2 regions of the Pantanalinema rosaneae CENA516 genome follow, and region 1 is predicted to be linked to the other one. Evidence: predicted binding sites of a transcription regulator. Region 1 holds the regulator's gene; the other holds the start of a gene.

Region 1 (3,236 bases):
ACGACCCACTTCCCGCGCCAGATAGTCCTGCTGAACTTCCAGTTGCTTCAGTTGCCCTTCCCGCTCCTGGATCACCCGCTCTCGATCTGCGATTTGGGCATCCCGTTCAGCAATCACCTGGTTGCGTTCCTGTTGCAATTGGCTGATCTCTGACCGTAATCGACCCCCTTGTTCTGAGACGACCGCCAGTTGCCTGCGAGTTTGACCCAGTTCAGCTTCAATCCGCGATCGCTCTGCCTGGGCACGGGAACGTTCCGCGATCGCCGTTTGCAAGGACTGATTCGTTTCCGTTAATTGTTGTCGAGTTTGGGTAAGTTGCTTCTTTGCCGTAGCGCGATCAGAGCGAACCTGATCCAGTTCGTCTTCAATCTGCTCTTTTTCATCTCTCGCCTCGCGCAGGTCAGAGCGGGTTTTCCGCAGTCGCCGTTGAATCGAATTGAGTTCAAACACCCCTGTACGCAATTGTTCACTGGCCGCAAACAGGACACCTAAGGTGGAAGCCGCAATAATCCCCCCCGTCAGAATGGTAATTAACGTCGCCGTCCGCCGAGGTCGCAGGTTAAACAGGCTCAGTCGAGCTTTGCCCACCTTGGTTCCCAGCCGATCGCCAACCGTAGCAATCACCCCACCCAACACCAACACCGCCAAAATTAAGATGTACCCAATGGACATCGACACTCCCAAACGCCCTATCTGCCTCGATCGCTCAAGTGCATCGTTTTAATAGATTAATAGACTGCTTTACCCCGGAAACCGTGTCCCCAGACATTGCACCAGACTTTCACCCATCAAATCTGCATGGCAGAGTCCTAAAAACCTGGCAGACGAAATCCTCAGGGCGAAAGTTCATCTACAGCCTACCGTATGTCTATTCAGTTATTGCGATTAGGAGGAGCGAATGGGGTCAGAAGGTTAGTTAAACTGCTGACTTAAGGTAACTGGATTGTGAACCGTGATTTTCTTCTTATGGATTGAGATCATTTTGTCCTGGCGTAGATCACCCAATAAGCGGGTTACGGTCACTCGGGTAGACCCGATCGCTTCTGCAATTGCCTGGTGCGACAGTTTCAAGTCGATCGTAATTCCATCTTTAGTCGGTAGCCCAAAATCACGACACAAAATCAACAAAAAGCTAACCAGCCGTGATCCCATATCCCGGTGTGCCAGGGTTTCAATCATCATTTCGGTTTGTAAGATCCGCGAGGATAATCCCTGAAGCAAGACCAATGATAACTCAGGATTTTCCTTTAGGGCTTTCTCCATTTGCTCGATCGGCACTGACAGTAACTCTACAGGTGTAAAGGCAACCGCATGATAAAAGCGGTCAGACCGATGCCCAGTAATCAGGGACAGCACCCCAAACACACTGTTTTCTCGTAATAAGGCGACGGTAATCTCTTCTCCAGCCTCATAGACCCGTGAAAGCTTCACGGCCCCCTTGAGCAAAAAATACACCCGCTCGGCTGGATCACCCGGGAAAAAGATCGTCTTGCCTCGTTCAAAGGTTTCAACAACGGGCGGAAATGCTCCCCCACTCATTTGGCGGAATACTGATGCCAGCGGCTGATCTTGCGTCACTACCATATCCCCTGACTGGTGCGATGAACGTTGCCCAGATAACAACGGTGAGGTTTACTAAACAGATCTGTAACTTAGAACACTTAAACTTACTTCACAGTGGTTTTTTGTGCCATTTGCTACAAAATTACTTCCGGTCAGAAGTATTTCGTTCGTTCGCTAACTAAATTGAGTCAATCGCCCTCCGATGCAACCAGCTTAGAAGGAATTATCCCAATTTTATTGAGGATTTTAGCCTGTGTCAGAAAAATTCCGCGATCGCTTGAGGGCAACTGGATTGCGTCGCTACCTGAGATCAGCAACCAACGGCAGAATGGTGGCATTCAGAACATCTGAATGATCAGATCTGCTACCGTTGTACCCCATCTTTGAGTATTCTCATAGGTGCGCTTAATCATTGCATAAAGTACCGATCGCCATGCTGGATTTGACAGGAAAAAACGCCCTGGTTACAGGGATTGCGAATAACCGCTCGATCGCCTGGGGCATTGCCCAGCAACTTCACCAGGCCGGAGCCAACATCGGGGTGACTTACCTCCCGGATGAGAAGGGCAAGATGGAAAAGAAAGTTGCCGATCTGGTGGAACCATTACAGCCCAGCCTCTTTGTCCCCTGCAACGTTCAGGATGATGCTCAAATTCAGGCTACCTTCGATACGGTGCGGGAAAAGTGGAGCAAGGTAGACATTCTGATTCACTGCCTCGCCTTTGCCAATAAAGATGACTTGTCCGGTGGCTTCGTCGAAACCTCCCGCGATGGTTTTGCGCTGGCAATGGACATCAGCACTTACTCCTTGGTGAAACTCTGTGCTGCCGCCAAGCCTTTAATGACCGAAGGGGGCAGTGTCGTAACCCTGACTTATCTGGGTGGAGTGCGGGTGATCCCCAACTACAACGTGATGGGGATCGCTAAAGCCGGATTAGAAATGAGTGTGCGGTATCTCGCGGCTGATCTGGGTCCCCAAAATATCCGGGTGAATGGCATCTCGGCAGGACCGATTCGGACGTTAGCTTCTTCAGCCGTCGGCGGCATTCTGGATATGATCCACCACGTTGAGGAAGTGGCACCCCTCCGCCGAACCGTGACGCAGACAGAAGTGGGCAACACGGCTGCCTTCCTGTGTAGCGATCTGGCAAGCGGCATTACCGGGCAGATCCTTTATGTCGATGCGGGCTACGAAATCTTAGGCATGGCATAGGTCATCGGCTAAATATGAGTAAACTCGCTGGGGTGTTTAAGATTTATGCATCCCAGCGATCGCATGTAAATATTCAGAAATCTTCTGACCACAAAAAACCCCGGCAGAACCGGGGCAAGTTAAATAAACAGTGCTTCAGTTGTGAACTAAATCGGTTTAGCCACCAATGCTGCGCCAATCAACACTAAAGTCGTTGAGCAGCAGAGAGGAGTTATAGATTTGCAGAATAATCAGCAAAAAGACAAAAAATAGCGCCATGAACGTTGCCATCACGGGAGTGGTTCCCCAACCAGGAGCAACTTTACCGTATTCAGAATTCAGGGGACGCAGAATGTCTCCCAACCGAGTCCGCTGTGCCATGAGTCACCTATGATTAAGCTCGACAGAATTTGTTATTCTTCGTAACATTATAGGGGTAAGGTACTCATAATTTTTCTCACGCATGGAACCTGCAATAGCT
Region 2 (3,236 bases), on a different contig from region 1:
CAGAGCAGAGAGCGACTCTACCCTGAAGTTGTGGAACGTAATCAATCAATCGAACCTAAATATCCGAGAGTTGATCTGGCTTGAGCGATCGCTAGATTGAGCGATCGCTTAATAGTGAGAGCTACCGACTCCAGAGGAACTGCTAGAGATGCTGGAGGAGTGCATGATGCTGTTCGCTTCTTTGACAAATCCGGCATAGGCTTCCATGCCATGTTCGCCGATGTCGAGACCCATCATTTCTTCCTCTTCCGAGACACGGATCCCCAGGGTGGCTTTCAGAATTACCCAGAAGACGGCTGTTGCGACAACGGTTGCTACACCTACAGCCACAATGCCAACAATCTGATACCAGAGTTGGTCGAAGCCGCCATTCAGTAGCAATCCAGCTTTTGGACCGCCACCTTCACCATAAAGAGCCCCTGGTGCGGTGCTGGGACCCACGGCAAACAATCCTAGCGCTAACGTCCCCCAAGCCCCATTCACTAAGTGAACAGAAATTGCCCCCACGGGGTCATCAATTTTCATCCGATCGAAGAAAGCAACGGCATAGACGACGAGGACACCGCCGATCGCACCAATCACTGCCGAGGCTGGAATCGAGACGAAGGCGCAAGGAGCCGTAATCGCGACTAAACCTGCCAGAATGCCGTTGATCACCATTGACAGATCCGGTTTGCCCAGGGCTAACCAGGCAGTAATGGTAGCGGCAACACCACCAAACGCGGCGGCAGTGTTAGTAGTCAGTGCCACATGGGCAATCAGCGAACCATCACCAATTCCCATCGTGGAGCCAGGATTGAAGCCAAACCAGCCTAACCACAGGATCAAGCAACCCAGGGTGGCAATACTCATATTGTGACCAGGCAGAGCATTCGGGCTGCCATCGGAGTTGTACTTACCTAAACGGGGACCGAGGAAGATAGCACCAGTTAATGCACCCCAACCGCCCACGGAGTGAACAACGGTAGAGCCGGCAAAGTCAAAGAAGCCTAAGTCAGCCAACCAACCGCCACCCCAAATCCAGTGACCTGTGATGGGGTATGCAATCCCGACTAACAACAAGCTAAAGATCAGAAAGTCCACGAACTTAATCCGTTCAGCCACGGCTCCAGACACGATCGTGGCAGCAGTTCCGGCAAACACCAATTGGAAGAAGAACTTGGCGGCTAGGGGCACACCTGTCCAGTTGAGTGCACCAAAGATTCCCTGGTAGGCATCTCCAGTGGCGGGGCTATTATCGGCACCCGTTAAGAAGAAGCCACCCCCCAGACCAATCAGATTATCTAGTAGGGTATCGCTACCGTTACTACTGAACATTAATCCAAAACCGATCACCCAAAACGCGATCGTCGATAGCGCAAAGACAATCAGGTTTTTGGCAAGCACGTTGACGGCATTCTTCTGCCGACAGAAGCCAGTTTCTAACATGCCGAATCCAGCGTTCATAAAGAACACCAGCATCCCGGCTACCATGACCCACATGGTGTCTAAACCAACTTTCAGACCTTCTGTGGTAGCGGCGACACTTTCTAGTGTTGGTGCATCTTGAGCTGAGGCAGCATATCCCCAAACACCGACAATCAGCAGTGCTAAAGGAATACTGGCTTGCCAGCTAGGGGTGAGCTTTTTGGCATACCAGCTAGGAGTAAGCCATTTGCTGCCTAGGACAAGGGATGAAGGCTGCCGTTTTCGTTTTGACTGCTGTTTAAGCATCGGGTTCGACATCATGTTCGACATTCCTCGGCGAATGTAATGTATCGATTTACTTGAAAAACTCCATAAACCGAGTCAGGTAGCCTAAGCTGCAATCTAGCGCCAAGTCAACCTCCGTTGTTCAAGGGTTGAGTCTGTCACCGAAAGGGCTGGATGCCTCGAAAATCTCAGGCAAGTACCGACTGTGTAGCAATCTTGAAATAGGAATGCTGTCAGGAGAATCAATATCAGATTCCAGCAATTCTGAGGAGTTAGATTCTGTATCCGTGATTACAAAAACTTTCGGGCTCGGGCGGGGTTGTCCGTGAAAAGACGGTGAGAGAGGTGAAAAATATTACGTCTAATTTCTTAGATGTTTAATAAGGACTTTTGGGAAGAAATAAATTTATGTTACGAGGACTGAGTTTTCTGTGATAATTTGTTACGAACTGGTGAGTATTGCAGAAAACCTGACAAACCTCTGGGATTGGAGTAGATCTAGTTAGGACATTTTTGTGGCAGATGCGAGTTGTCATGCTCATGGTACGTAAGCGGCGGTTTCATTCTGGCTCGATCGCAAATCATCGGCTGTGGTATTCCAAGGAATGGTTATCTGGTCATCTCGCGATGGCATTGGGACTAGCGGTGGTTTTAGGTGGGACGATCGCGCGATCGGCTCAGGCTCAGGACTTCAATCCCCTGACTCCGGCAACGGGTACGCCAGCGTCGCTACCGCTCAATCCCGACTGTTTGCCGATGGCTTCGCCCCCAACCGCAGGGTTAAGCCAGTTAGTCAGTGATGTCAGCCAAACAGTGGGTCTGGTTGAGCAACCAGAAATGGGCATGGGACGACTGGTGGGGCAACTAGCTCCGCAACTGGTCGCGTATTTGACTCCCGCACCCTTTCCCAAGATTCACGCCCAGGCTCGGTTAGCCAAAGTGCCAGTGATGATGTATCACGACATTCTGCCGGAAAAGCAGGTGTTTTTTGATGTCACTCCCGCCGAGTTTGAACAGCACTTACAACTGATTCAGCAACGGGGGCTAACGCCGATTACGATGGATCAATTGGTCAGCCATTTGCAGACTGGCTTACCACTACCCGAAAAGCCGATTCTGTTGACGTTTGATGATGGTTATGCCGGACATTATCAATATGTTTATCCGCTACTAAAGAAATACAATTATCCCGCCGTCTTTTCGATCTACACGGCTAAGGTCGGGAAACAAATGGGGCGCTCTAGCCTGACCTGGGAGCAATTGCGGCAAATGGCGCAGGATCCGTTAGTGACGATCGCGTCCCATAGTGTCAGCCACCGGGTCATGCCAGACTTGACCGATGATGAAATCCGTGTCGAAGTGACGGAATCCAAGCGGATTCTAGAGACGGAATTGGGGACTCCGATTCATTACTTTACTTATCCCGAAGGCAAATACGATGAACGGGTGTTAACGGCGGTACAGGAAGCAGGATATTTTTCGGCGTTAACGATGGATGATGCCGATGAACGCCTAGCCGGACAATCCGATAGTTTGCTGGCGAT

The links. Region 1 encodes NtcA, which controls nitrogen genes in cyanobacteria. Its sites were predicted from a motif close to TTTGTANNNNNNNNTACAAA; they were not measured.
Region 2: ACN4EK_RS20995 (ammonium transporter) is a predicted target of NtcA. The motif match lies at 1,971-1,990, and genes of this name have one in related genera.

What each region holds. Positions count from the first base shown of each region.
Region 1 is NZ_JBLZFZ010000063.1:15,411-18,646, forward strand. It holds gene ACN4EK_RS26465 (DUF3084 domain-containing protein) at 1-672, opposite strand, end outside; gene ntcA (global nitrogen regulator NtcA) at 913-1,584, opposite strand; gene fabI (enoyl-ACP reductase FabI) at 1,976-2,776, shown strand; gene psbH (photosystem II reaction center phosphoprotein PsbH) at 2,933-3,136, opposite strand; gene psbN (photosystem II reaction center protein PsbN) at 3,219-3,236, shown strand, end outside.
Region 2 is NZ_JBLZFZ010000040.1:3,061-6,296, reverse strand. It holds gene ACN4EK_RS20995 (ammonium transporter) at 109-1,728, opposite strand; gene ACN4EK_RS20990 (polysaccharide deacetylase family protein) at 2,227-3,236, shown strand, end outside.